Regions from separate parts of the Pantoea sp. YU22 genome, predicted to be linked through region 2. Evidence: predicted binding sites of a transcription regulator. Region 2 holds the regulator's gene; each other region holds the start of a gene.
The links. Region 2 encodes CRP, which controls carbon source genes, mostly activating them, when cyclic AMP is high. Its sites were predicted from a motif close to ATGTGANNNNNNTCACAT; they were not measured.
Positions count from the first base shown of each region.

Region 1 (7,473 bases), on a different contig from region 2:
GATATTCCGCGCCGGGATGGCCTGGCATCCGGTTCGACAGCCGCGCCTGGTAGCGCGCTGCCGCTTCGTCCGGAGATATCGCCATCCACAGCTCCAGCGCCCGGCTGACGCCCGCGCTCGCCAGCCCCTCTTCCAGTACGCTTTTTGGCTGAAAGCCGAACCAGGCGTCAATCAGGTAGACGCACCCTGGCGGCGCCTGCCCGACGATTTTCCATATCGCCTGATAGGCGGCGCAGCCCAGCTGGCGATTGCGCTGGCGATCCACCGGCGCGAAGCTCGCCATAAAGGGCTCTTTTATGCTGTCGAGCGTCAGCACCGGCAGGCTCAGCCGCGCGGCCAGCGCCCGGGTCAGCGTGCTTTTGCCGGAGGCGGGAATGCCGTTTACCAGCACCACCTGTTTGGGTTGGGTTGCGAGCGTCATAAGATATCCATCACCTCCGCCACGCTGTTCGCCTGGCGTAAGCGCGCCAGCGTTTCCGCATTATCCAGCAGCGAGACAATGGCGCGGATGCCCTCCTCAATGTGCGCATTGCTGTCGCGCGCGCCGAACATAATGACGATATCCGCTTTATCACTGCCATCAAACGAGATCGGCTCCTGTAACAGGAGCAGGCTAAAGCAATCTTTAACCACGCCGCTCTCCGGCCGCGCGTGGGGTATGGCGATCCCCTCTTCAAACACATAGTAAGCGCCATGCCTCAGCGTATTAGCGATAACCGCTTCGGGATAGGAGGCTTTCACATAGCCGCCGCGCACCAGCGGCTGCGCCGCCAGCGTAATCACCTGTTGCCAGTCGCACGCCCTGACGCCGACCTGAATGGCGTTGGCCTCCTGTAATACCTGTTTAATACTCATCAGGTCTCCTCAGATCGACTTGCGCATAATATTGCGCAGCGTATCCATTTTGACGAACAGCGCATCCATTTCAGTGCGGTGGTGTTTACTTTTGGCAAATAAGCTCAGCGCCCGGTTATAGGCCTGCATTAATTGCTTTTGCGCTTCGCCGTCGCGGGAATTTATCTCCAGCCGCTGTTCCAGCCCGCTTATTTCTCTGTTTACTTCGCTGGCTTGCCGATTAATTTCCGCCTCATCCACGCTTTTATCTGGCGTGGACTTTTTCATAAATCCAAACATAGCCTCTCCTGCCCCGAATCGCGCCGGGCAATGGTATTTTCATAATGGAGAAAAGAAATTAACGGAACAGCTGGATCTTCTCGACTAACACATCCGTCACGGCGTCATTCGCCGGAACGAGAAAGTTTCGCACGCTGTCGTTCACTTTGCCTTTTTCAAACGTCTGCTTGCAACGCGCCACCCACTGCACGTTCATTTCAGTGCCGACATTGACCTTTTCGATACCGTTGCGCACCGCCAGCCGCATATCTTCATCACTGACGCCGGTACCACCATGCAGCACCAGCGGCGTGCCGGTCGCCTGGGTGATCTCCGCCAGCCGCTGATGCTGGATATGCGCTTTGCCGGTATAGAGGCCGTGAACGGTGCCGATAGAGATAGCCAGCATATCGACGCCAGTTTCATTCACGAAGCGTCTGGCGTCTTCTACAGGCGTAAAGGCGATCTCCTCCAGCGCCACTACTTTGCCATCCTCCGAGCCGCCTATTGCGCCAAGCTCCGCCTCTACTGACACGTTGCGCGGGCGCGCCATATCAATAACGCGACGCGTATTCGCAATATTTTCGTCAATCGGCAGATGCGAGCCGTCATACATCACCGAACTGAACCCGGCGTCAATGGCGGTCTGAATCGCCGCTAAATCTGAACAGTGATCGAGGTGCAGACAGGTCGGCACATTTTTACTGGCCGACAGCGAACAAATAGCGTCCACCAGCAGCCGGTAGCCTAAATATTTCGCGGTGCCGGTCGAAATCTGGATCATTAAAGGGCTGTTGGTCTTTTCCGCCGCCTTAAAAAACGCGGGCAGCATTTCCAGACAGTGCAAATTAAAAGAACCAAGCGCTTTAAACTCGCGTTGTTTAGCCACCTGCAGCAGATCGATAAAGTTATACAGACTCATGGATATTTTCCTCACGGGGCTTAGTGGATTTTCCGTTAACAAACCAGGCGATCAGGGTAATAAAGAGCACGAACAGCGCGACGAACAGCCAGTTGCCCTGGAAGGCGTGGCCTAACACCAGGCCGGTGCTGATGACGTCAGCATCGCTGAAGGTGACGCCGGTGAAACCGTAGCTTTCCAGCATCGGCACCAGAATGGCGGGCAGAAAGGTGATAAACAGCCCATGCACCACGCCGCCGATCATCGCGCCGCGACGACCGCCGAGCGCATTGCCGAACACGCCAGCCGCGCCGCCGGCGAAGAAGTTGGTGAGCAGACCGGGCAGGATCATCGCCAGGCCAAACATGGGGAAGACGATCATGCCGATGATCGAACCGAGCGTAGTGGCGAGAAAGCCGACAATCACGGCGTTGGGCGCATAGGGAAACAGCACCGGACAGTCGAGCGCGGGCCTGGCGTTCGGCACAAGCCGCATCGCGATGCCGCGAAACGCCGGCACCAGTTCATTGAGCAGCAGCCGCACGCCGCTATAGAGCACAAACACCCCGGCGACAAACTGCATCGCCTGCATAAAGGCATACATCAGGTAGTTCATGCCGTTGCTGTAAGAGGCGATAAAAGCCGGTCCGGCGGCCAGCGCCGGGATGAGATACATCGGCACCATCACGATGCCCATCGCCAGATAGGTATCCTGCAGGAATTTGAAGTTGTCCGGCAGCTTGAGATCTTCCGTAGATCGCGAGCCTTTGCCGACCACTTTCGCCACCGCCGCCTGCACCAGGTAGCCGATAGTACAGAAATGGCCGAGCGCGATATCGTCAGAGTCGGTGATACGTCGTACCACCGGCTGCGCCAGCGCAGGCATCACAACCGCCATAATGCCGCCGAAAATGCCGCCGGTAAGGATCAGCGGAAGTCCGGTCAGTCCGGCTTTATAACCGATCACGGTGCCGATAGTGGCCATCCACAGCAGCGCCTGCCCGGTCAGGAAAATATATTTAAAGGGCGTAATGCGCGCGATGATGATATTCACGATAAAGATCACCAGCAGCGTCAGTGCCACTTCCGATCCCAGCTCGCGGTTAGCCAGTCCGGCAATCGCGGCCACATCGGTGATATAGCCCTGCATGCCGAAACCGTGGGTAAATATGGTATTCAGGAAGGTTAACGCGCCGACAATAATATTGATGCCGGCCATCATTATCAAAAAGCCCAGCAGCGTTTTAAAGGTGCCTTCCACCACTTTACCCGCTGATTTACGCTGCAGCAGCAGACCGATCAGCGCAATAAAGGCGATCAGAATAGATGCCTGCCCTAACAGATCCCTGACCAGGAAATTAATCACGCTATTCATGATTCGCGACCTTTACATTGTGTTCTTTTAAAAACGCCAAGATCTTTTCTTCAATTTCGCCTTTATCGGTAAGCCGGTTAAGCACAATAACGCGCTTCATCTCTTCCGGGCTGGCGTCGGCGTTTAATACGTCGGCAAAGGCTTTTTGCGTTAAAATAATATCGGACTTAAAGGCATTCGCTTCCGATATGGTGGTGTGATCGATGTCGGCTTCAATTTCCAGCTTCTTTAATACCGCCTTTGCGCTCATTTCGATGGCGAAACTGGAACCCAGTCCGCAGCCGCAGACACATAAGATCTTAAGCATGGCTATCTCCTCAGATTATATTCAGTTGTTTAGCGAGTTTGTAATAATGCCCTTCAGTATCGACAAGGCGTTTTTTCATGCTCATTAAATCAATCGGGATAGGTTTATTGCTGCCATTAATAATGACCGCTTTATTCCGCATGCCCGACTGAATACAACGCACCACTTCCTCCGCCATAATGGCGCCCTGATAAATCTCCTCGCAGGTGGGATCGCCGTTACGCAGACCGTAACCAATAATCGTTTTACGAATGCGCACGCCCGTCAGCGGCTCCAGCTGTTTGATCAGGGTGTCGATTGCGCCCTGAAAGCCAGGCGAATATTCGCGCGTGTAGCCCTCCGAGCAAAGGATCACCACGCTGTTCTGCCGCTCCAGCCGCGCCCGGATACGTTCTGCCAGCTGCGGCACCGGAATCTGGCACTCCGGGATCAGCGCGAAATCAGCGTTGCTTTTAATCGCCGAGCGTAGCGTCAGCTCGCCGCAGAAACCGCCCAGCAGCTCCGCCATAAAAACGCGCCCGGCGAGCGCTCTGCCGGTATTGCGCAGCTTCGCCACCTCTTTTAATACCTGCTCGCAGGCGGTGGAAAAACCGATGGTGTAATCGCTGCCGAAAACATCGTTGTCGATAGTCATGCCGACGCCGAAACAGTTAACGCCAAATTCGCTCAGCGTATGCAAAAACTGCAGTGAACCATCGCCGCCCGCCATAATGACTATTTCCACGCGCAGCGCTTTAAGCTGCCTGGCTATTTGCTCATATTCGCTGCGTACTAATTTCTTTTCGGTTCTGCCGGACTGCATTAAAGGAATGGAGGCGACGGAATAATCAACCAGGTCACGCCAGGCGATCTCCTGATGATAATTGTTAAGCAGACCCGCAATGCCGCCGTTAAATAACACCATCTCCGCCTGCGCCAGTCGCGCCACCTGGAAGATAAAATTATTAATTCCGGCGACATCACCTCCGCTTATCACCATGCCAATTCTCATTATAAAAACCTCCCCGCTTAATCCGCTCTGAGGTTATTGTTCCGGTGAGCGCCTTTTAAATTTGCAACGAATATCACAAACTGAGCAGAGAAGGAGCGAGGATCAGGCTTGACATGCTCCGTATGAAGGCAATATTTGGGAGGATGGTCACAGTGACAAAAAAGAAAGAAATCTCTTTTTTTGGCTATTATTCATTAAGTTGAGATAAAAAGCGGCCTGTCTTTTTAGTGGTGTGCATTCAGCGAAGTTCACGCTTTTCACCATGATGCAGAATTGTGATTTCCACCTCATTTTTAAAGCGCATTCGCTTATTTAGACCTTTATTTATACAAGGGGTGATAATTTCTGGTGAAATTACTCTGCAGCAGAGAAGAGATTTTAGCGCCGGTAGTACAGAGAGAAGAGGCGGTTAACTGATAAGGCAGAGTAAGGCGGGAAATAACCTCTCTCTTGTGTAAAGAGAGAGGCCTGACATTATTTCGCGTAGGCTTCAGTTGAAATAGTCAGCGTCACGTCGTCGGCAACGGCTGGCACATATTTATCCAGCTTAAAGTCGGAACGCTTGATGGTGCCGGTGGCGTCAAAGCCGATAGCCTGCTTTTTCACCATCGGATGCTCGCCCTGTTTGTTCAGGGTAGCGTGCAGCGTGACCGGTTTAGTGATGCCCTTCAGCGTCAGGTTGCCTTCCACGTCGAATTTGTTATCGCCCTTCGCGACCACTTTGGTGCTGTGGAACGTCGCGGTCGGGTATTTCGCGGTATCAAAATACTCCGCGCCTTTAAACTCTTTCGTCAGCGCAGGAACATGGCTGTCGATGTGGCTAACTGGCAGCGTAACGTCAACGCGAGAAGCCGTTGGGTTTGCACTGTCAAACACCAGCGTGCCTTTACTGTCAGGGATGTCAGCGGTGGGATGGGAAAAGCCAAAATGGGTCCAGGTAACGATAACTGAAGTATGTTCCGGATTAAGCTCGTACTGCTGAGCGGCCGCCTGTGACAGCGGGACGTAGAGAGCGGTGGCAGCCAGCAGCGGCAGCGCAAGACGTTTGATATTTTTCACTTAGGGTTCCTTTTAAAACAGCCGAATCCCGTTGAGTGTCTCCGAAACGCTCGTGCAGATATAGTGAAGAGTTTTGGTCTTAATTTTCAAATAAATTCAGCAATATCCTGGCGTGACTATTGCGAACCCGCGCAATGCGTCGCCACCACAACGCCGTGATGCCACTGGCTGAGGAGCTGCGCCTGTGCCTGATGCAGCTGCGCCAGCGTAAGTGCCTCTGTTGAGGCCCTGCCAAGGTCGCGCAGCCCGTGCGCCTGGCGTAGCCCGGACTGCAACGCGCTCGTGGCGTCCGGCGCGGCGTTAAGCTGCGCCTCAAGGCGCGAGCGCAACGTCTCCAGCGTCTCCGCGTCATCAGGTATCTGCAGTTGCTGTAAAAAAAGATGGCACTGCTCCAGCAGCGCATCGGGCATGATCTGCGGCGACTGCAAAGCAAAGAGAATACCGTCGCGGTCGACGCAGCGATGATAGCGGCAGCTGACGACGTAGCCGATCTGCTGTTCGACGCGCATACGCTGGAAAAAACGCGGCTCCATCAGCAGCGCCAGCGCGCGCAGCGCCGCCAGTGATATCTCTCGCGGACAAGGCAGAAACAGCAACAGCGCGCTGTCGCGACTGTGATGTTTCACGGTCAACTGGTTGCCCTGCACCGGTTCTGCGGCTTTATCGTCAGTCGTCCCCGTCAGCGGCGAGAGCCACCTTGCGATAAGGTCATACTGCTGCGGCGAGCCGCCATACAGCGCCGCGCGCCAGCCCTTCGCAGGCGCAGCGCTCGCCACAACCTGTGGCAGCCGTCGCAGCAGCTCGCGGATCGCCACATCGTCCGACGATGGCTCAGCGTTCAGGCTTTCTCTCTGATGCAAGGCATCTGACAGCGACGCCAGCCACGCTTCGCTCTCCGGCGGCAATTGTGCCTCCAGCTGCCAGACGCCCTGGATCTCTTGCCAGCTTCCCCTGCCGCCTTGATGACGCAGCAGCGCGAAAAGCGGACGCAGGCGGCGGTCAATAGCAACGGCCGCCGCATGGCTAAGCGTGGTGAAAAAGGGGGGCCGCAGCATCAGCGTGACCGGCTCTTTGCCCGGCGCCAGGTGCAGCAGCGGCGCGCGGGCGGCGGGCGGCGTCAGATGTGGGGCGTGCGTCGCCTGGGGATGAAACCGCAGCGTCGGCAGCGCGCCGTTAAAGTGGCCAGGCGTCCAGGGTTGCAGCGCAAGGATAAACCCCTGCGTTTCCACCGTTTCGCCTTGCACTGCGGGCGAACTCCAGAGCCTTGCCTGCGGCGCGTTCATCAGCTGACGCAGCAGCGGGATAAAACCTGCCGTATGGGCGGGCGGCGCAAACCCGAACGCCCGCTCGCGCAGCTGATCGAGCGGCGTAAGCGCGGCGAAACGCTGCTGCGCCAGCCGCAGATAGTGGTGCTGCTGTGCCTGGGAGGTCTGCGCCAGCGCGCGCAGCGCCTGCGGATACCAGGCGCAGAGCGCCTCTGGCCGCGCCGTTTCGAACTGCAGCGCCAGCCAGCCGCCTGCGCTCTCCAGGCTAAGCCAGGTAAACTCAAGCTGCTGCGCCCACGCCTGCTGGCGCAGGGCGTGCATCGCGCCGCCTGGCGCCTCATCCTGTAAAAACTCACGCATCAATGTGACGTTGTCACGAATTGCGGCTGTATCGCCGCGCAGAGAGGCGGTGATGCGCAGCTCTCCCGCGCCCTGGGTGGCCAGCGCGATATCCGCCTCCCT
Region 1 covers NZ_RYDU01000001.1:717,655-725,127, reverse strand. Annotated here, with positions in the region: gene EKL29_RS03500 (glucokinase) at 1-421, opposite strand, end outside; gene EKL29_RS03495 (PTS sugar transporter subunit IIA) at 418-855, opposite strand; gene EKL29_RS03490 (hypothetical protein) at 865-1,134, opposite strand; gene EKL29_RS03485 (class II fructose-bisphosphate aldolase) at 1,193-2,035, opposite strand; gene EKL29_RS03480 (PTS sugar transporter subunit IIC) at 2,022-3,389, opposite strand; gene EKL29_RS03475 (PTS sugar transporter subunit IIB) at 3,382-3,696, opposite strand; gene EKL29_RS03470 (6-phosphofructokinase) at 3,707-4,687, opposite strand; gene EKL29_RS03465 (YceI family protein) at 5,162-5,746, opposite strand; gene pqqF (pyrroloquinoline quinone biosynthesis protein PqqF) at 5,863-7,473, opposite strand, start outside.
Region 1: the regulator CRP is predicted to act here: its motif matches at 4,961-4,978, upstream of EKL29_RS03470 (6-phosphofructokinase).

Region 2 (7,473 bases):
CCAACATCGTTAAAGGTCTTTTTACTGCCATGAAATCGCACTCCGCCAGGCTCTTATGATGGGCGCAGTGTCGCCAGCGGCAGTGATTTCATAAAGGAATTAAAAATTATTCATAATAAAAAGATGTTCTTAGATCATGATCGGCAAAGCTGATGCGAAATCTGGCAATGAGCGACCGATTATTCAGACAAAATGGCAGGCGCTCACATTGCCGCTGTGTTATTGATAGGGCTCCCTGTTAACCGGCAAGAAAGGTATGCGGCAATATGTCCATTGAGAAGGTCGCGCTGCTGGCGGGCGTCTCTAAAGCTACGGTATCCCGCGTGCTTAATGCGCATCCAGGCGTAAAAGCGGACACGCGCGACCGGGTGCTGGCGGCGATCTCCGCCAGCGAATACCAGCCCAACCTGCTTGCGCGCCAGCTGCGCACCGCCCAGAGCCATATGCTGCTGGTGCTGATTTCCGATATCACTAATCCCTTCTGCTCGCGCGTGGTGCAAGGCATCGAGGCAGAAGCGGAAGCGCAGGGCTACCATATTCTTCTCTGCAACTCCGCCTCGCAGCTGCGGCGAGAATCCGCCTGGCTCGGTCTGCTGACCGGCAAGGTGGTTAATGGCGTTATCACCATGGATGCGGCCTCTACGCTACAGGATATCGCCGCCCTGATTGGCGACGCGCCCTGGGTGCAGTGCGCAGAATACGATCCCGCCATAGCAGCCTCTTCCGTCGCCATTGATAACCGCGGCGCGGCGCGCGAAACCGTGCGCTATCTGGCAGGCAAAGGCCGTCGCCGTATCGGACTGGTTAACAGCGATATGCGCTACCTCTATTCGCATCAGCGTGAGGCGGGCTATCGCGAAGAGCTGGAACAGCTGGGGCTGCCGTGGCGCGGCGTGGCCTATGCCGAAGAGATTTCATGCGAGGCGGGCAGCCAGGCGCTGCGTCAGCTGTTGCAGCAGCCTGAGCCACCGGATGCGGTGCTGGCGGTGTCGGACGTGCTGGCGGTAGGCGTGGTGCATGCCGCGCTGGAGGCGGGCCTGCGCGTTCCGGAGGATCTCGCCGTCGTCGGCTTTGACGGCATTCCCTTCACTCGCAGCCTGAATCCGCCGCTCACCACCGTTGAACAGCCGATGTATCAGCTTGGCGCGCGCAGCGTTCAGCTTTTGCTGCAGCGTATTCGCCGCCCGACGTCGCCGGTGGTGCGCGATCTGCTGCCGTGGAAGCGCGTCGAGCGCGCCTCCAGCTAGTTCAACGCCAGATAAGCAGCACGCAGGCAGCGGTCAGCAGGCCCATCGCCACATTAAAGAGGGTCCAGGCGCGGCGGCTTTGCAGGATACGGCCAATCAGCGCGCCGAAACCGATCCAGATAATGCCCGCCACCAGGTTAACCAGAAACATGCCAAAGCTGATAGCCATGACCGAATGCAGATAGGCAGCGCCGGCAAGACTAAAGCTCGCGACCGCGCCCAGCGCCATCAGCCAGGCTTTCGGGTTTATCAGCTGCAGCAGGCCGCCCTGCCAGAACGGCATCGGTTTTGGCGGCGCGTCGCCGGTTTCCAGCTTCTCATAGGCGGCAGTGGCGATTTTCCAGGCCAGCCAGAGCAGATAAAGGCTGCCGGCGATCTTGAGGATAAGGTGCAGCGCGGGATAGAGCAGGATCAGGCCGCCGACGCCGAACGCCACCATCAGCAGCATCACCTGCATGCCGATCATAATGCCGACCATTAACGGCAAGGTACGCCAGAAGCCGAAATTGGCGCCGGAGGCGGTGAGTAACATATTATTAGGGCCTGGCGTGATGGCGGCGACCCAGAGAAAACCTAACATTGAAAAAAACAGGCTCAGTTCCATGAACGGGTGCTCCTCACCCCAGACTTGCGACAAACTTAACGAAGCTAACAGTGTGATATGGATCAGACAAGCCCTGGCGGCATGAATTTTACTCCTGACGCGACAGCGGGCTTTATGCCGCCGCGCGCCCTGCGCAATCCGCATCTGCAGACGGTGCTGCCGCGTCTGGTGCGTCGTCGTCTGCTGCTGCGTCCGCACTGGCAGCGCCTTGATTTGCCGGACGGCGACTTCGTCGATCTCGCCTGGAGCGAAGATCCGCAGCAGGCGAGCCATAAGCCGCGCGTGGTGTTGTTTCACGGTCTGGAGGGCAACTTTCACAGTCCTTATGCCCACGGGCTGATGCATGCCTGCCAGCGGCAGGGCTGGCTCGGCGTCGTGATGCATTTTCGCGGCTGCGGCGGCGAACCGAACCGCCTGCATCGTATCTATCACTCTGGCGAAACCGAAGACGCCGCCTTTTTTCTGCGCTGGCTGAAAACGCGCTGGGGCGATGCGCCGACCGCCGCGGTAGGCGTTTCGCTCGGCGGCAATATGCTGGGCTGCCTGCTCGGCAGGCTGGGCGAGGCGGCGCCGCTCGACGCCGGGGTTATCGTCTCTGCGCCGCTGCTGCTGGAGCCGTGCAGTCTGAAGCTTGAACAGGGCTTTTCACGCTTTTATCAACGCTATCTGCTCGATCAGCTGAAAAAGAACGCCGAGCGTAAACTGCGCGCCTGGCCGGGCACGCTGCCGGTAGATTTGCTGCAGCTTAAGGCGCTGCGCCGCCTGCGCGATTTTGACGACGCCATCACCGCCCGCGCCCACGGCTTTCTTGATGCGGGCGACTATTACCGGCGCGCCAGCGCTATGCCGCTGTTAAAAAAGGTGCGTAAACCCTTGCTGATCATTCACGCCAAAGACGATCCTTTTATGACTGATGAGGTGATCCCACTGCCGGAGCAGCTCTCAGCCAGCACCCTCTATCAACTTACGCCGCATGGCGGACACGTTGGCTTTGTCGGCGGCACGCTGCGTCAACCGCAGATGTGGCTCGAACAACGTGTGCCGCAGTGGCTTACACAATGGCTCTCATCATGATTATTCCCTGGCAACAACTCGATCCCGATACGCTTACCAACCTGATTGAAGCCTTTGTGCTGCGCGAAGGCACTGACTATGGCGAGCAGGAGCGCAGCCTGGCGCAAAAAGTCGATGATGTGCGCCGCCAGCTGGAGCGCGGCGACGTCGTGCTGGTCTGGTCGGAACTGCATGAAACTATCAATATTATGCCGCGCAGCGAATTTCGCGGCTGATGCGTCGACGCGCTTTTCGTGTTAACTATGCTCATCGCCCGACTCTACAGGGAGCTTTTCCATGTCAGCACGACATCCGATTATTGCGGTAACCGGCTCCAGCGGCGCCGGCACCACCACCACCAGCCTGGCGTTCCGTAAAATTTTTCAGCAGCTCAACCTGCATGCCGCCGAGCTGGAGGGCGACAGCTTCCACCGCTATACGCGGCCGGAAATGGATATGGCTATCCGCAAGGCGCGCGACTTAGGGCGCCACGTCAGCTATTTCGGTCCGGAAGCCAATGATTTCGGTCTGCTGGAGCAAACCTTTACCGACTACGGCAACGAAGGGAAAGGCCAGTCGCGCAAGTATCTGCATACCTACGACGAAGCCGTTCCCTGGAATCAGGTGCCTGGCACCTTTACGCCCTGGCAGCCGCTGCCGGAAAATACCGACGTGCTGTTCTATGAAGGACTCCACGGCGGCGTAGTGACGCAGCAGCATAATGTGGCGGAGAAAGTCGATCTGCTGGTAGGGGTTGTGCCGATCGTTAACCTGGAGTGGATCCAGAAGCTGGTGCGCGACACCAGCGAACGCGGTCACTCGCGCGAAGCCGTGATGGATTCCGTGGTTCGCTCGATGGAGGATTACATCAACTTCATTACGCCGCAGTTTTCACGCACCCATATCAACTTCCAGCGCGTCCCTACCGTCGATACCTCAAACCCGTTCGCCGCGCGTGAGATCCCGTCGCTGGACGAGAGCTTTGTGGTTATTCACTTCCGCGGGCTGGAAAATATCGACTTCCCCTATCTGCTGGCGATGCTGCAGGGTTCGTTTATTTCGCATATGAATACCCTGGTGGTGCCGGGCGGTAAAATGGGGCTGGCGATGGAGCTGATTATGGCACCGCTGGTGCAGCGACTGATGGAAGGGAAGCAGATCGCCTGACCGGCTGTGGTCGCAGGTGGTCGCAGGTGGTAAGACCGAGGTGGTCGCGGATGGCAAGGCCCGATCGCAAAGACGCAAAAGAGGGCATCCGGAACGCAAAGAGCGGGTGAGATGGGCAGAGGAGCAAAGCGTCCCGCGACAAGGATGTCGCGGGCCGAGCGCGCATGGATGCCTTGAGCGACTTTGCGATCGGCCCATTTCACCCGCGCGAGCTCGTTGCTAAAGGCAACCAGCCTTACAGCTCAATCACCTCATAGCTATGGGTAATCTCAACGCCCTTGCCCAGCATTAACGCCACCGAACAATACTTCTCCGCTGAGAGATCTACCGCGCGCGCCACGGCTTTATCGCTCAGCGCTTTGCCGCTGACCACAAAGTGCAGGTTAATATGGGTAAACAGACGCGGCGCCTCTTCGCGACGCTCTGAGGTCAGCTTCACCTCGCAGTCCGCCACCTCGTTGCGCCCTTTCTGTAAAATAGAGACCACGTCGATGGCACTGCAGCCGCCCGTCGCCATCAGCACCATCTCCATCGGACTTGGCGCTTTATCGCCGGAGTTGCCGTCCATCAGAATCTGATGTCCCGACGCCGACTCGCCGAGAAAGGTTAACCCTTCGACCCACTTCACTCGTGCCTGCATGTTTCCACCTCAAGAATAGCCCGTTTGCCGCCAGAGTACGCGTTCACCTGACAAACAGCAATCCAGAGTAATCCCCCCTTTGCTGAAGCGAGACAACAGAAGACAGTCGGCAAAAGCTGTGCTACAAACAGTGCTGAAAATAGTTCGTTCTGTTAAGGACGAAGACGGGACACATCAAGCGCCTGCCGCAAAATAAGGCCCGAATAATCTCCTTCAGGAGAAACGCTTGAAGCTTTCATCGCCTGGCAGGGAATAATCCCCCCGCGTTTTGGGCACGATTACAACAGAGGATAATAGCGAATGGTTCTCGGCAAACCGCAAACAGACCCTACACTCGAATGGTTCCTGTCCCATTGCCATATTCACAAATATCCATCCAAAAGTACGCTGATTCATCAGGGTGAGAAGGCTGAAACCCTCTACTACATCGTGAAAGGTTCCGTTGCGGTACTTATCAAAGATGAAGAGGGCAAAGAGATGATCCTCTCTTACCTGAATCAGGGTGATTTTATCGGCGAGCTTGGCCTGTTTGAAGAAGGTCAGGAGCGCAGCGCCTGGGTACGCGCTAAAACCGCGTGCGAAGTGGCGGAGATTTCCTACAAGAAATTCCGTCAGCTTATCCAGGTGAACCCGGATATTTTAATGCGTCTCTCGTCGCAGATGGCGCGCCGTCTGCAGGTCACATCGGAAAAAGTAGGCAATTTAGCTTTCCTCGACGTTACCGGACGTATTGCACAAACCCTGCTTAACCTGGCTAAACAGCCAGACGCCATGACGCATCCCGACGGCATGCAAATCAAAATTACTCGTCAGGAAATTGGCCAAATCGTTGGTTGCTCACGCGAAACCGTGGGCCGCATTTTGAAAATGCTGGAAGACCAGAATCTGATTTCCGCACACGGCAAAACCATTGTCGTTTACGGCACCCGCTGATTTCCTCTCACTCACGGCGTGATTTCTCAGTCACGCCGTTACTGCTTTTAGCGAAGTGATGTGGCGTCGAATCATCTATCACCCCGAAGTTAACTATGCCCTGCGGCAGACGCTGGTGCTGTGCATTCCCGTGGCACTCGGCTGGCTGTTCGGCGATCTGCAAAAAGGGCTGCTCTTCTCTCTCGTTCCTGCCTGCTGTAACGTCGCGGGCCTGGATACGCCGCACAAACGCTTCTTCAAACGTCTGATTGTCGGCGGCTCGCTGTTTGCGCTCGGCAGTTTCCTGATCCAGCTCTTAACGCTGAAAGGCGTGCCGCTGCCTGCCGTGCTCTTTGTTCTGCCGCTGCTGCTGGGCGTTACCGGCGAAATCAGCCCTCTGCACGGGCGTTTGCTCTCAGGGACGCTGGTGGCGGCCATCTTTACGCTAAGCCTGATCGGCCGCATGCCGATCTATGTGCCGCCGCTGCTCTATATCGGCGGCACGCTCTGGTATGGACTCTTCAACTGGTTCTGGTTCTGGCTGTGGAAAGAGCAGCCGATGCGCGAAACCCTGAGCCTGATCTACCGCGAACTGGCGGATTACTGCGACGCGAAATATACGCTGCTGACCCAGCTTACCGATCCGGAAAAAGCGTTGCCCCCGCTGCTGGCGCGCCAGCAGAAAGCGGTCGATTTGATTAACACCTGCTATCAGCAGATGCATATGCTCTCCGCCAGCCGCGACAACAGCCATAAACGGCTGACGCGCGCTTTTCAGGTGGCGCTCGATCTGCAGGAGCATATCTCTGTCAGCCTGCATCAGCCAGAGGAGGTGCAGAAACTGGTAGAGCGCAGCCATGCAGAAGCGGTAATACGCTGGAACGCCAACATTATCTCGGCACGACTGCGCGCGCTCGCCGACGCCATTCTTTACCACCAGCTGCCGAGCCGTTTCGATATGGATAAGCCGCTCGGCGCGCTGGAGAAGATCGCCCGTCAGCATCCCGATAACCCGGTGGGCCACTTCTGCTTCTACCACTTCAGCCGCATCGCGCGCGTGCTGCGCACGCAAAAACCGCTCTATCAGCGCGACCTGATGACCGATCGCCAGCGCCGTCTGCCGCTGCTTGCCGCGTTGCGCAGCTATCTGTCGCTGAAGTCCTCTGCGCTGCGCACGGCGGCGCGCTTCGCCGTGATGCTGATGTTCGGCAGCGCGCTGGCGATGCTGTTCGATATCCCCAAGCCCTACTGGATCCTGATGACCATTATGTTTGTCAGCCAGAACGGCTACAGCGCCACGCGGGTGCGGATCCAGCACCGGGCGCTGGGCACCTTCGCCGGCCTGGTGATTGCCGCCGCCTCGCTGCGCTTCGCGGTACCGGAATCGCTGGTGCTGCTGTTTATGCTGGTGGTGACGCTGCTGAGCTATCTGGTGACGCGTAAATATTACGGCTGGTCGATGATCGGCTTTACCGTCACGGCGGTTTACTCGCTGCAGCTGCTGTCGCTAAACGGCGCGCAGTTTTTACTGCCACGCCTGATGGATACCCTGATGGGATGCCTTATCGCCTTTGGCGGCATGCTATGGCTCTGGCCGCAGTGGCAGAGCGGGCTGCTGCGTCAGAACGCCCACGACGCGCTGGAAACCTATCAGGATGCGTTGCGCCTGCTGCTGGGGCCGGAGCAGGAGGCGAAGCAGCTGGCTTATCAGCGTATGAAGGTCAACCAGGCGCATAATGCGCTGTTCAACTCGCTCAATCAGGCGATGCAGGAACCGGGCTTCAATGCGCAATACCTGAAAGATATGCGCTTATGGGTGACGCACAGCCAGTTTATCGTCGAGCATATCA
Region 2 covers NZ_RYDU01000007.1:15,676-23,148, forward strand. Annotated here, with positions in the region: gene tauA (taurine ABC transporter substrate-binding protein) at 1-31, opposite strand, end outside; gene EKL29_RS11835 (LacI family DNA-binding transcriptional regulator) at 267-1,247, shown strand; gene EKL29_RS11840 (LysE family translocator) at 1,249-1,851, opposite strand; gene EKL29_RS11845 (hydrolase) at 1,909-2,925, shown strand; gene EKL29_RS11850 (YheU family protein) at 2,922-3,140, shown strand; gene EKL29_RS11855 (phosphoribulokinase) at 3,202-4,071, shown strand; gene EKL29_RS11860 (OsmC family protein) at 4,307-4,711, opposite strand; gene crp (cAMP-activated global transcriptional regulator CRP) at 5,012-5,644, shown strand; gene EKL29_RS11870 (YccS/YhfK family putative transporter) at 5,703-7,473, shown strand, end outside.

Region 3 (7,473 bases), on a different contig from region 2:
ATACGATCCGCTAATCGACTCCTCCGATATGACACCCGAAGACTGGCAGTCGATCGCGGAAGATATTCGACAAAATTATGATCGTTACGATGGATTTGTTATCCTGCATGGAACCGATACCATGGCGTTCACCGCGTCGGCCCTGTCGTTTATGCTGGAGAACCTGGCGAAGCCCGTGATCGTAACCGGCTCGCAGATCCCGCTGGCGGAGCTACGCTCCGATGGCCAGCAGAACCTGCTTAATGCCCTCTACGTTGCGGCGAACTATCCCGTTAACGAGGTATCGCTGTTTTTCAACAATCAGCTCTATCGCGGCAACCGCACCACAAAAGCGCATGCGGACGGCTTTAACGCCTTTGCGTCGCCGAACCTCTCTGCGCTACTGGAGGCGGGCATCCATATTCGTCGTCTGAATACGCCGCCCGCGCCGCAAGGAAAAGGCCCGCTGAAGGTGCATACCATTACGCCTCAGCCTATCGGTGTCGTCACCATTTATCCGGGCATTTCGGCGGACGTGGTGCGCAACTTTTTACGCCAGCCGGTTAAAGCGCTTATTCTGCGCTCCTATGGCGTCGGCAATGCGCCGCAGAATGCCGAGTTCCTTGCCGAGCTGCAGCAGGCCAGCGATCGCGGCATTGTCGTGGTTAACCTGACCCAGTGTATTTCGGGCAAGGTGAATATGGGCGGCTACGCCACCGGCAACGCTCTTGAGCATGCGGGCGTTATTAGCGGATTTGATTTAACGGTGGAAGCCGCGCTGACCAAGCTCCACTTTTTACTGAGTCAGGCGCTCTCCTGCGATCAGATTCGCGCCAGGATGCAGCAAAACTTGCGCGGTGAACTGACCGAAGACTAATTACGGAGCCACCTGTTATGAAGCAGGCCCTCATTATCATAGATATCCAAAACGACTTTTGTCCGGGCGGTCCAATGGCCGTGCACGAAGGCGATATGACCGTACCGGTCGCTAATCGTTATGCGCGGGAATTTCGCGCCCGAGGCGAATATGTGCTGGCGCTCCAGGACTGGCATCCGGCCAACCATGGCAGCTTCGCATCGGTTTCCGGCGAGCCGGTCTATACGCTGGGCGAACTGAACGGGCTGGCGCAGATCTGGTGGCCGGATCATGGCATTCAGGGCTCTGCTGGCGCCGAACTTCACCCCGGCCTCGATCGCAACCTGATCGACGCGGTATTTCATAAAGGTCAGGATGTCGATGTCGACAGCTACAGCGCCTTTTTCGACAACGGTCATCGCCGCAAAACCGAACTGGACAGCTGGCTGCAGGCGCGCGGCATTACCCATCTGGTGATGCTGGGGATTGCAACGGACTACTGCGTGAAATACAGCGTGCTGGACGCGCTGGAGCTGGGTTATCAGGTGACCGTGGTAAAAGAAGGCTGCCGCGGCGTGAATCTCAGTCCGGAAGACAGCGAGATCGCTTTCGCCCAGATGAAGGCGCAAGGCGCCGTGCTGATTTAATTAAATACAATAAGGCCGACGCAACGTCGGCCTTATGCTTAGTGCAGGTTGATGCGTGTAATCTCGCTATCGATGCCGAACTCTTCCTTCAGCTCTCTTTTCGATTTCGTCACCATCTCGCCGCCTTTGCCGATAGTCATATGCTGCGGCGCCTCGTTATGGCGTGCCTGATAGAGCATCACCAGCTGCATGCAGTTATCACGCTGCTCCTGAGTCAGCGCCACGCCGTCTGGCCACTTGCCGGTTTCCACCGCCGTCGCCAGGCGCTCATAAACCTCAGGCGTCATGGCGTCGAGCATGGTTTCGAGCTGTTGTTTCATCCTTTACCCCTGCTTTTCTTCGCCCTGTTCGTCAGTAAAACTCAGCGACGCCGAGTTTACGCAGTAGCGCTCGCCGGTCGGCTGCGGACCATCTGGAAAAACGTGTCCCAGATGGGCGTCGCAGTTGTTACAGCGGATCTCAATGCGGTGCATACCGTGAGAGTCATCTTCCAGATAGCGAATCGCGTCATCGCTGACCGGCTGATAGAAGCTCGGCCAGCCGCAGCCGGAGTCATACTTTGTCTCCGAGAGAAACAGCGGCGCGTTGCAGACCAGACAGTGGTAGATGCCTTCCTGTTTATTGTGCAGAAGCGCGCCGCTGAAAGGCGGTTCAGTGCCACGATGTTGAGTAACATAGCGCTGCATTTCAGACAATTGCGCAATTTTTGCTTCGGATGCGGTTTCTTTAGCCATTTGAGTGGTTCCGGAGAGTGTCATTCTGAAAAAATCGACTAATATTCTAACAAACGAATAACATTACCGGGGCTTTTTTCGTGCTTAGTCGACAGACTTCTTTTTCGCAGCGTAGATTTGTGACCTCGATCACCTTTTGCTAATGCTATCCCTTTATATTCAGCTCTCGGGTTTCAGCATCACCTCAACACGTTTGTTGCGCAAGCGGTTGCGCATCAAATTATTCCTGTCGAACGGATTGACCTGTCGCAACTATTGACACGATTCCGCTTGACGCCTGGTAAGGTTTTTGTAATTTTACAGCCAACCTTTTATTCACTAACAAATAGCTGGTGGAATATATGACTATCAAAGTAGGTATCAACGGTTTTGGTCGTATCGGCCGTATCGTTTTCCGTGCTGCTCAGCAGCGTTCTGACATCGAAATCGTTGCAATCAACGACCTGTTAGACGCGGACTACATGGCTTACATGCTGAAGTACGACTCAACGCACGGCCGCTTCAACGGCACCGTTGAAGTGCAGGACGGCGCGTTAATCGTTAACGGCAAAAAAATCCGCGTTACCTCTGAGAAAGACCCGGCTAACCTGAAGTGGGACGAAGTAGGCGTTGACGTTGTTGCTGAAGCGACCGGTATCTTCCTGACCGACGAAACCGCACGTAAACACATCACTGCTGGCGCGAAAAAAGTCGTTCTGACCGGTCCGTCTAAAGACGACACCCCGATGTTCGTTCGCGGCGCTAACTTCGACAAATATGCAGGCCAGGATATCGTTTCCAACGCTTCCTGCACCACCAACTGCCTGGCACCGCTGGCGAAAGTTATCAACGACAAATTCGGCATCGTCGAAGGTCTGATGACGACCGTTCACGCGACTACCGCTACTCAGAAAACCGTTGACGGCCCGTCTCACAAAGACTGGCGCGGCGGCCGCGGCGCATCTCAGAACATCATCCCGTCTTCTACTGGCGCAGCGAAAGCCGTGGGCAAAGTCCTGCCGGAGCTGAACGGTAAACTGACTGGTATGGCGTTCCGCGTACCGACTCCAAACGTCTCTGTGGTTGACCTGACCGTACGTCTGGAAAAAGCGGCTTCTTACAAAGAAATTTGTGAAGCGATCAAAGCGGCTGCAGAAGGCGAGATGAAAGACGTGCTGGGCTACGTGGAAGATGACGTGGTTTCTACCGATTTCAACGGCGAAGTGCTGACCTCTGTATTCGATGCCAAAGCAGGTATCGCGCTGAACGACAACTTCGTGAAACTGGTTTCCTGGTACGACAACGAAACCGGCTACTCAAACAAAGTTCTCGACCTGATCGCGCTGGTTGCTAAATAAGCATACCGGTCACGACAGACAATAAGGGCGACTTCGGTCGCCCTTTTTTATCGTAGCAACAGGAAGGATTCGGTTATGCAAGATAAAATTTTCTCCCTGCCGGTGGTGAAGCAAATTACCCCCTATCTCTCGCAGCGCCAGCTTGGTGATTTGCCGGTCATCGTGGTGAGTCATCCCCAGGTTCGTGCTGCGATAACCCTTCAGGGCGCGCACCTGATCGCCTGGCAGCCGAGCGGTGAAAAGCCGGTGATCTGGCTGAGCGAAAAGTCGCTTTTTTCAGCGGGTAAAGCCATTCGCGGCGGCGTGCCGATCTGCTGGCCATGGTTTGGGCCGGAAGGCGAACCGGCGCACGGTTTCGCCCGTAATCAGCCATGGACGCTTTCAGCGCACGATGAGAATGACGAGAACGTGATGCTGACGTTTGTGCTGGAAAGCACGGCGCAAACGAAAAAGCTATGGCCGCATGACTTTACCCTTTTCGCCCGTTTCCGCCTGGGCAAGCACTGCGAAATCGAGCTTGAAGCGCACGGCGACTTTACCGCTACCGGCGCGCTGCACACTTATTTCCAGGTAGCTGATATCGCCGACGTCGAGGTGAGCGGACTGGGCACACGCTTTATTGACAAAGTGGACAATAACAGCGAACAGGTCTCCAGCGGCAAACAGACCTATCCGGGTCGCATTGACCGTGTCTTCACTCAGCCGGAAGATTGTTCGCTGGTTCACGATAAGCAAGGACAGCGCGTCATCGAGGTCTATCACCATCATCACAGCGATGTGGTTACCTGGAATCCGGGCGTGGAACTCTCCTGCAGCATGGCGGATATGGCGAATGACGGCTATAAGACCATGGTGTGCGTAGAGACGGCACGTATCAATAAGCCAATGCGCAGCGCAGGCGAAAAACCGGCGAGGCTGGCAACCACCTTCCGGCTGCGGCAAAAAGCTTAATAATTTTTCAGGCAAGTCTGGAAGCTAAGGAGTGGTTGACGCGGACTGAAGAGCAAAGCGTCCCGCGCCAGGGATGGCGCGGGCCGAGCGAGCAAGGATGCCTTGAGCGACTTTGCGATCGGTCCGCGTCATCCACGACAGCCCGGCACTGACAGAAATTATGTTTTGCCTGACTTTTACACCACATCCAGCGCCAGCTTATGTTGCGGCGGCGGAAAGGCTTTGTTGATCCGCGCCAGCTCTTCATCGCTCAGCCGGACCTGCAGCGCGGCCGCATTCTCCTGAACATGCGCCAGCGAACTGGCCTTAGGGATCGCGATAACGCCCTCGTTACGAATAACCCACGCCAGCAACAGCTGCGCTACGCTGATGCCCTTCTGTTGGGCAATCTCCAGCAGCGTAGCGTCAGAGAAGAGTGTCTGACGCAGCCTTCCCGCCTGTGCCAGCGGACAATAGGCCATCACCGGCATTTGACGCTGCTGACACTCTGGCAGGAGATCGAATTCAATTCCGCGCGAAGCGAGATGGTAAAGTACCTGATTGGTGGCGCAGGCTGTGCCGCCCGGCTCGCTCAGCAACTCCTGCAAATCGTCGACGTCAAAATTAGAGACGCCCCAGCGCAAAATTTTGCCCTGCTGCTGTAGCCTCTCCATCGCGCGGATCGTCTCTTCAAGCGGTACGTTGCCCCGCCAGTGCAGCAGATAAAGATCCAGCCGGTCGGTGCCGAGCCGTTTCAGACTACGCTCGCAGGCGTCGACTGCATCCACTTCACTTGCGTTCCATGGATAGACTTTAGAGACGACAAAAGCGCTGTCGCGTCGTCCACGCAGCGCCTCGCCTACGACCTCTTCCGCACCGCCTTCCGCGTACATCTCCGCCGTGTCAATCAGGGTTAATCCTGCATCCAGCCCCGCCTGCAGCGCGGCGACTTCTTCACGGCGGCGCGCGGCCTCCTCGCCCATATACCAGGTGCCCTGACCAATAGCGGGTAGTCGTGTGTGGTCATCAAAAGCGATCGCTTTATCCATCCTTTTACTCCTGCATCAAATCAGGGCACCAGAATAGTGCCATGGTTAAAAATCCGCCCCATAACGGTGACGTCAGAAGGTATAGCTGATACCTGTCCAGAGCGTGGTCTGCCCGCTTTTGTCGATCATCGGGCTGTCTTTGATCTCGCTATCGAAGCGGGTATAGCGGCCCACCAGGCTGGCATTCCACTGCGGCGAAATTTGATAGCTGGCGCCCAGTTCAACGTAAGGAGACCAGCTGTCGTCAGGCTGATAGCGGTTGATGCCGGTACGCGCAGCTTCATGGCTGGAGACGCCATAATAGTAGCGGTTCTGATTTGCGCTGTTCCACATGGCACCAATGCCAGGCGTCAGGCTAAAGTCGCCGAACTCGAAGCGATAGAGGTAGGCCAGATCCCAGATAATGCCGTTGCTGTTGTTCAGCACATCGCCCAGCAGCGCCGTACGAAGGATGCCCCAATCCGCCATATGGCTGTAGGTGGCGCCGCCCATCAGCGTCATACGACGCTTATCAAGGTCTTTCATATCGCCCAGATCGTTATCGCCCGGATCGTACTCCTGGGGCGATCCCAGCAGCGTCAGCGAGAGCTGGTTCTGCGGATCCTTCCACAGGTAATAGCCGCCCTGCAGGCTGTGGAACCAGAAATTATCGCCGTCATAATTGATAACCGGCAGCGGTAAATAGCGATCCTGTCCGCCACGGTAGGGGGACTGGGCGTAAATCACTGATGCGCCTAATGAGAAGCTTTCAGCAGCAGCGGTATTAGCAAAAAAAAGAGCGCAAATAATTGCGCCATGCGCTTTAAGTTTGAAATGGTTCACAATTTATTTCTTCCATAAATATAAAAATCACTACGAAGTTTAACGATTTTTGCTCGCCTGTTTAACCATAATCTGCGGTGCTCTTTAGCAGAGCGGCTGAAAGCGGCACATCTGCCGGATTCTACTCTCTTTTCCCTTTGAATAGCGCAAGCCTGGCTTTGCAACAATCTGACTTTGTTATTGATATATCGCCAGATAGCAAAATTATGCGGAGGAAATTTCCTAAATGCCTTCTACAGTTAAGAGTAAGCCGTAAGACTTTATACGAGCAGAGTGACCATAAGAAGTGTGTACCCCGATAACAATACATCAGGTTGGCATAAGGGTTGCTGTACTCAAATCAGAATATCTTCCGGGAGCTGCATGAGCCTTTAATTACGCTCCTTTACCTGTGCTAAAAACGAAAGGACGGGCATCGCTATGAATATATTCGATCACTATCGTCAGCGTTATGAAGCTGCCAAGGACGAAGAGTTCACACTGCAGGAATTCCTTGCCATCTGTAAGCAGGATCGCAGTGCATACGCCAACGCCGCAGAGCGACTCTTAATGGCTATTGGTGAGCCAGTAATGGTCGACACTGCTCAGGAGCCACGCCTTTCCAGAATATTCTCTAACCGTGTGATTGGCCGCTATCCGGCCTTCGAAGAGTTCTATGGCATGGAAGAAGCTATAGAGCAGATCGTTTCCTATCTGAAACATGCCGCTCAGGGTCTGGAGGAGAGAAAACAGATCCTCTATTTACTGGGGCCGGTAGGCGGGGGTAAATCATCGCTGGCGGAGCGTCTGAAAGCGCTGATGCAGCGCGTGCCGATTTACGTTCTGAGCGCCGACGGCGAACGCAGCCCGGTCAACGATCATCCGCTCTGCCTGTTTAATCCGCAGGAAGACGCCAACATTCTTGAAAAAGAGTACAACGTGCCGCGTCGTTATCTCGGCACAATTATGTCGCCCTGGGCCGCTAAACGGCTGCATGAATTCGGCGGCGACATTACTCGCTTCAAAGTCGTGAAAGTCTGGCCGTCGATTCTTGAGCAGCTGGCGATCGCGAAAACCGAGCCTGGCGACGAGAACAACCAGGATATCTCCGCGCTGGTGGGTAAAGTGGATATCCGCAAG
Region 3 covers NZ_RYDU01000015.1:104,101-111,573, reverse strand. Annotated here, with positions in the region: gene ansA (asparaginase) at 1-856, shown strand, start outside; gene pncA (bifunctional nicotinamidase/pyrazinamidase) at 874-1,482, shown strand; gene EKL29_RS18165 (YeaC family protein) at 1,521-1,802, opposite strand; gene msrB (peptide-methionine (R)-S-oxide reductase MsrB) at 1,806-2,216, opposite strand; gene gapA (glyceraldehyde-3-phosphate dehydrogenase) at 2,558-3,553, shown strand; gene EKL29_RS18150 (D-hexose-6-phosphate mutarotase) at 3,629-4,504, shown strand; gene EKL29_RS18145 (aldo/keto reductase) at 4,681-5,532, opposite strand; gene EKL29_RS18140 (MipA/OmpV family protein) at 5,605-6,354, opposite strand; gene yeaG (protein kinase YeaG) at 6,775-7,473, shown strand, end outside.
Region 3: the regulator CRP is predicted to act here: its motif matches at 2,334-2,351, upstream of msrB (peptide-methionine (R)-S-oxide reductase MsrB).

Region 4 (7,473 bases), on a different contig from region 2:
GCGCCCGATCTGCTGTTCCAGGCGCTGCACCTGTATCGTGAAAAATTCCAGCCCTCGGCGCGTCTGGACAAGCCTTACGCGATGGTCTGCATTAACGTTGTCGCCGCCGACAGCGAGCGCGACGCACGCTTCCTGTTTACCTCGCAGCAGCAGCAGTTTATCAACCTGCGCCGCGGCAAGCCGGGCCCGCTGCCTGCGCCGGTAGAGAACATGGACAACCTGTGGTCGCCGTCGGAACAGTATGGTGTGCAGCAGGCGCTGAGCATGTCGCTGGTCGGCGATACCGATAAGGTGCGCCATGGCCTTGCCGCGCTGATGCGCGAAACCCAGGCTGACGAGATCATGGTCAACGGTCAGATCTTTGATACCGAGGCGCGCCTGCGCTCCTTCGCCATTGCGATGGAAGCGGCCCGCTCGCTCTAGCGTGCGTGCGGTGGGCGCTACGATTCTGGCCCCACCGCCAGCTGGCGAACGTCGCGCGCGGGAGACTGGCCGTAAAAGCGGCTGTACTCGCGGCTGAACTGCGACGCGCTCTGATACCCCACGCGATACCCCGCCGTTCCCGCATCCAGTTTATCCATCATCATCAGGCGGCGCGCTTCATTAAGCCGAAGCTGCTTCTGATACTGCATCGGCGTCATCGCGGTTACCGCTTTGAAATGATGATGCAGCGAAGAGGGGCTCATGCCGACGCTGCTGGCGAGTCGTTCGATTTTCAGCGGCTGATGAAAATTCTCACGCAGCCAGCGCGCCGCGCGCGCCACCTTGTTGCCGGGCCGCTCCGCCAGCGCCATATTGAGGATGCGGCCACCTTCCGGCCCGGTCAGCAGACGATAAAAGATCTCCTGTTCAATAAGCGGCGCCAGCGCGGCGATATCCTGCGGCTGATCCAGCAGGCGAATCAGACGGATCACCGCATCGACCAGCAGCGGCGAGACTTTGTGCGCGGCGATGCCGCGTTCGGTGCGCGCTTCCGCCAGCGATGAAGCCAGCGGAAAACTGTCAAGATAGCGCATCAGGCGCGGCTCGTTGATAGCGATGCCGATGCCGAGATTCGGCTTATCCGGCGTCGCGACGGTTACGCAGGAGCGCACCGGCATATCCATCGTCACCAGCAGCAGATCGCCAGGTCCGTAGTGAATCACCTCTTCACCCATACGCAGCGCTTTTCCCCCCTGCGCCACCAGCGCAAAGCTGGCCCACTGGGCATGGGAAGCGGGTTCGGTCGGTCTTGAGCTGCGGCCAAAAAAGAGAAAATCAATCGCGCTGTCGTGACGGCCATCTTCGGCCGCATGACGGGCAATAAGCTGCGCCAGATGCTGTAGCTGCGCCGGTTCCGCCATATCCTCTCCTCGTTCTTCACGCGTGAGTTGTCCAGAATATGTTACCTGAACCATTCTCAGACGCAGCCGCCTTGCCGCCAGATTTGCAGGATCGTGCAAGAGACTTGCAGGATTGCGCTACCGCCCGACTGGAGCAAAAGCGCATATTTTGCAAACGCGATATTCAGGTGGAGAGACAAGATGAAAGCACTTGATGGAAAAATTGCGCTGGTGACGGGCGCCTCGAAAGGCATCGGCGCAGCAATCGCTATGGCTTTCGCTGCGGCTGGCGCGCGTGTTGTCGTGAACTATCGTCAGGATGAGGTGGGCGCGGCCGATGTGGTTAGTGACATCCGCACGCTGGGCAGCGAGGGGCTGGCGGTACAGGCGGATATTTCCCGCGAGGCAGATGTCGGGCGTCTGTTTGATACCGCAGAGGCGCACTTCGGCGCGCCCGATATTGTGGTCAATAACGCTGGCCAGTTTCATCACGGCGAGTTTAGCGCCCTGAGCCTGCTGGAAATGCAGCAGCAGCTCAACGTAAATCTGCTGGGTACGCTGCTGGTCTGTCAGCAGGCGGCGCGGCGTTTTTCGGCGCAGGGCGGCTGTATCATCAATCTGAGTGCGCTAAACAGCCAGCAGAGCACGCCGGGTTCGGTGCTCTGGGCAACGACGAAAGGCGCGATCGATACGCTGACGCAGGGGCTGGCGCGCGAGCTCGGCCCGCGCAATATTCGCGTTAACGCGCTGGCGCCGGGCATCATTTTGACGGAAGGATTGCTGGCGGCGAAGAAGCTCAATCCGCAGCTGAAAGCGCAGCTGCTGGCGGCGACGCCGCTGGGTCGTTTCGGGCTGCCGGAAGATGTGGCGCAGGTGGCGCTGTTTCTCGCCTCTGAGGAAGAGGCCTACATTAGCGGCGAGCGCGTATTGATCGCTGGCGGCGCGTAAGGCAAAAAAAAGGCGCGTCACCATAACGCGCCAGTAAAAAAGGGAAGCCCGAAGGCTTCCCTTTTTATTCATCAGCGAGGCTGATTATCAGAACTCGCGACGACGCGGTGCTGCTGCAGCGCCTTCTTCGCGACGCGGACCGCGACCGCCTTCACGGCTGAAGCTGCTACGTCCGCCTTCACGACCGCCTTCGCGACGCTCGGAAGAGAAACGACGTCCGCCTTCACGACCAGCCTCACGGTTGCCGCCACGACGCTCGCCGCCGAAGTCACGACCACCGCTGCGACGTTCGCCGCCGCGCGCATCGCTCTGCGGCTGCGCATCGCCCAGCAGCTGCATATTCATCGGCTTATTGAGAATACGCGTGCGGGTGAAGTGCTGCAGGATATCGCCCGGCATGCCTTTCGGCAGCTCGATAGTCGAGTGGGTGCCGAACAGCTTGATGTTGCCGATGTAGCGGCTGCTGATATCGCCTTCATTAGCGATAGCGCCAACGATGTGACGAACTTCAACGCCGTCATCACGGCCAACTTCAATGCGGTACAGCTCCATTTCGCCAACGTCGCGACGTTCGCGACGCGGACGTTCGCCGCCTTCGCGGTTGTCACGCGCTTCACGCGGGCTGCGGCGGTCGTCACGACGATCGTCACGATCGCGGAACTCACGGCGCTGCGGACGCGGCGCATCCGGCTGCACGATCAGCGGACGTTCGCCCTGCGCCATTTTCAGCAGCGCAGCGGCCAGCGTTTCCATATCCAGCTCGTCCTGCGGAGAAAGTTTCTCCAGCAGCGCACGATACTGGTCCAGATCGCTGCTTTCCAGTTGCTGCTGTACGCGTCCGGCGAATTTCTCCAGGCGACGGGTGCTCAGCAGTTCGGCGTTCGGCAGTTCCACTTCCGGAATAGTCAGCTTCATGGTGCGCTCAATGTTGCGCAGCAGACGACGCTCACGGTTCTCGACGAACAGAATGGCACGGCCAGCGCGGCCCGCGCGGCCTGTACGACCGATACGGTGCACGTAAGACTCGGCATCCAGCGGGATATCGTAGTTAACGACCAGGCTGATACGCTCAACGTCCAGTCCACGCGCCGCAACGTCGGTTGCGATCAGGATATCAAGACGGCCATCTTTCAGACGTTCCAGCGTCTGCTCGCGCAGCGCCTGGTTCATGTCGCCGTTCAGCGCCGCGCTGTTGTAACCGTTGCGCTCCAGCGCTTCGGCCACTTCCAGCGTCGCGTTTTTAGTACGCACGAAGATAATAGCGGCATCGAAATCTTCCGCTTCCAGGAAACGCACCAGCGCGTCGGTTTTACGACCGTAGGCCGTCCAGTAAGACTGGCTGATGTCCGGACGCGTCGTAACGCTGGACTGAATGCGTACTTCCTGCGGATCTTTCATGAAACGCTTGGTGATGCGACGGATCGCTTCCGGCATGGTCGCTGAGAACAGCGCGGTCTGATGACCTTCCGGGATCTGCGCCATAATGGTTTCAACGTCTTCGATGAAGCCCATACGCAACATTTCATCAGCTTCGTCCAGCACCAGGCCACGCAGGCTGGAGAGATCCAGCGTGCCGCGTTTCAGGTGGTCGAGCAGACGACCCGGGGTGCCCACCACGATTTGCGGGCCCTGACGCAGCGCGCGCAGCTGCACGTCATAACGCTGGCCGCCGTAAAGGGCCACGACGTTGACGCCACGCATATGTTTAGAGAATTCGGTCATCGCTTCTGCAACCTGCACCGCCAGCTCGCGAGTCGGCGCCAGCACCAGGATCTGCGGTGCGCGAAGAGAAGGATCAATGTTGTTTAACAGCGGCAGCGAGAACGCTGCAGTTTTACCACTGCCGGTCTGCGCCATGCCCAGTACATCACGGCCCGCCAGCAGGTGAGGAATACACTCAGCCTGGATCGGAGAAGGCTTAACATAGCCCATGCCGTTCAGTGATTCGAGGATGTCGGCGTTCAGGCCCAGGTCAGCAAAAGTGGTTTGAATATCAGTCATGTAGTACACGTGCCTCTTAGATTGCGGCGGCCAGTCTACATAACTCGTCGTGAAAATTTTCAGTCATTTTCATCAAAAAGTGTGAACCGGCTCAAATTAGAAGTTTCGACGAACAGAAAAGCCTTCATCCCGGAAGATGATGACTTAACGGGTAATTCAGGCAATAAAAGTTCGTCAGCTATTGCTGGTCAGATTCTGATAAATCGTCTTGTGTCTGGCCGAGTTGCGCCAGTTCCAACAATGCGTATCGGTGTTCAACAAAGTTATTGACGTTGTTGGCCACCGCCAGTTTGAACAGCGCTTTCGCGTTGTCCTTCTCCCCCAGACTTAGGTAGTGCTTACCTAAATAGAAGTTGGTTTCACTGAGATGTTCAGCGAGCGAGGTGTTATCCGTTGCGTCTGCCTTGAGACGTTCCATCAGCGTGCTTTCACTGATGTCGCCAAGGTAGAATTCGACAATGTTCCATCCCCATTGATCACGGGCCGCTTTGTCGTAACGCTGCTGCAGCGCAACTTTCGCCTTGTCAGCGTCCATCTCACGTTCGTCGAGATAGAGCCACAGGCTGCGGAAAGGATCGTTGGGATCGTCTTGATAAAACGCCAGCAGATCATCTTGCGCTAACTTGTATCGACCGCCGTAATAGAGGGCGATACCACGGTTTAAATGCGCATAATTGTAAGTTGGATCAAGCTCAAGTACAGAATCAAACGCTTCATAGGCAGCATCAAAATTGCCTGCCTGCGTTAAATATATGCCGAGATAGTTAAACACTTCTGGCATATCTGGTCTTATAGACAGCGCTTGCGAGAAATCGTTCCGCGCCAGTGCTCTCAGACCGAGACTATCATACAACACTCCGCGCTCATATAACAGCTGTGCGCGTTCATCATCGGTAAGGGCGCGACTGGCAAGAATTTGTTCCATGCGCGCCAGAATCACTTCCTGCTGCAGTGTGGGTTGTAGAGGTACTGCAAGAACTTCGTTCTTACGCCAATTGGAGTTGCTGCATCCTGCCAGCGTGATAGCTGTCGCAACAAAACACCAGCGCAAAAAAGGCTTCATTTCCCACTCCCGAATACAAACATTAGGATAACGCTCCTGTCATCCGCCTGCTGTGCACAAGGATTCCCGCCCTCGCGATGACACAAACGCCTCTCCCATCCACAATGGGATAAGGAGAGGCAAACAGGGAATTACTCTGCGTCTGGCATGCTGGTCACGGCAGCTTCTTCGCCCTGAGGCTTAGACTCTGTCGCTTCTTTGATGCTCAGACGAACGCGGCCCTGACGGTCCACTTCCAGTACCTTAACCGGTACTTCCTGGCCCATCTGCAGGTAGTCAGTCACTTTCTCTACGCGCTTGTCCGCGATCTGAGAAATGTGTACCAGACCTTCCTTGCCGCCGCCGATAGCGACGAAGGCACCGAAGTCAACGATACGGGTGACTTTACCGCTGTAGATACGGCCCACTTCGATCTCGGCGGTGATCTCTTCGATGCGACGAATCGCCTCTTTCGCCTTCAGACCGTCGGTTGCCGCGATTTTCACGGTGCCGTCGTCTTCGATTTCGATGGTGGTGCCTGTCTCTTCAGTCAGCGCGCGGATAACGGAACCGCCTTTACCAATCACATCTTTGATCTTGTCTGAATTGATCTTGATGGTGTAAATGCGCGGCGCGAACTCAGAGATTTCCTGACGCGGCGTGCTGATCGCCTGCTCCATCACGCCCAGGATGTGCAGACGCGCACCTTTGGCCTGATTCAGGGCAACCTGCATGATTTCGCGGGTGATGCCTTCGATTTTAATGTCCATCTGCAGCGCGGTGATGCCTTCACGGCTACCGGCTACTTTGAAGTCCATGTCGCCGAGGTGATCTTCGTCGCCGAGGATATCGGAGAGGACCACGAACTTCTCATCTTCTTTCACCAGGCCCATCGCGATGCCCGCAACGGCCGCTTTGATCGGCACGCCGGCATCCATCAGCGCCAGAGAAGCGCCGCACACGGAAGCCATTGAAGAAGAACCGTTTGATTCGGTGATTTCAGAAACCACGCGAACGGTGTACGGGAACTCTTCCTGCTTCGGCATCACTGCCAGCACGCCACGCTTCGCCAGACGGCCGTGACCGATTTCACGACGCTTCGGCGAGCCGACCATACCGGTTTCGCCTACCGAGTAAGGAGGGAAGTTGTAGTGGAACAGGAAGCTGTCGGTACGTTCGCCCATCAGCTCATCCAGGTTCTGCGCGTCACGCGCGGTACCCAGCGTCGCGGCAACCAGCGCCTGCGTTTCGCCACGGGTGAACAGCGCCGAGCCGTGAGTACGCGGCAGCACGCCGGTGCGCACGTCCAGACCACGGATCATATCTTTTTCACGGCCGTCGATACGCGGTTCGCCGTTCAGGATACGGGTACGCACCACGTTCTTTTCCAGGCTGTGAACGATGTCGCCGATTTCAGCGTCGTCCAGCGTTTCATCTTCGGCCAGCAGCGCAGCGATGGTTTCGTCTTTAATGACGCCAACCTGAGCGTAACGCTCTTGCTTGTCGGTGATGCGGTAAGCGTCGCTGATGCGCGCTTCAGCCAGCGCGGCAACGCGTGCGATCAGCGCGTTGTTAGCCGGCTCAGGCTGCCAGTCCCAGCGCGGTTTGCCCGCTTCTGCAACCAGAGAATTGATGTTTTCGATCACTACCTGCTGCTGCTCGTGGCCGAAGACCACTGCGCCCAGCATCTGATCTTCGGTCAGGATGTCCGCTTCGGACTCAACCATCAGTACCGCGTTCTGCGTACCGGCAACAACCAGATCCAGACGAGACTGTTTGATTTCGTCAGCGGTCGGGTTCAGCACATACTGGTCGTTGATATAACCGACGCGCGCGGCGCCGATCGGACCGTTGAACGGAATGCCTGACAGCGACAGCGCGGCAGAGGCGCCGATCATCGCGACGATATCCGGGTTAACCTGCGGGTTAACGGATACTACGGTTGCGATAACCTGAACTTCGTTCACGAAGCCTTCCGGAAACAGCGGACGAACCGGGCGGTCAATCAGACGCGCAATCAGGGTTTCGCCTTCGCTTGGACGGCCTTCACGACGGAAGAAGCTGCCCGGGATACGGCCAGCGGCGTAGGTACGCTCCTGGTAGTTCACGGTCAGCGGGAAGAAGTCCTGACCTGCTTTTGCTTTTTTCTGGCCGACAACA
Region 4 covers NZ_RYDU01000002.1:270,639-278,111, forward strand. Annotated here, with positions in the region: gene EKL29_RS05705 (luciferase-like monooxygenase) at 1-423, shown strand, start outside; gene EKL29_RS05710 (AraC family transcriptional regulator) at 441-1,343, opposite strand; gene EKL29_RS05715 (SDR family NAD(P)-dependent oxidoreductase) at 1,524-2,270, shown strand; gene EKL29_RS05720 (DEAD/DEAH family ATP-dependent RNA helicase) at 2,358-4,271, opposite strand; gene yrbN (protein YrbN) at 4,288-4,344, opposite strand; gene nlpI (lipoprotein NlpI) at 4,450-5,334, opposite strand; gene pnp (polyribonucleotide nucleotidyltransferase) at 5,466-7,473, opposite strand, start outside.
Region 4: the regulator CRP is predicted to act here: its motif matches at 4,351-4,368, upstream of yrbN (protein YrbN).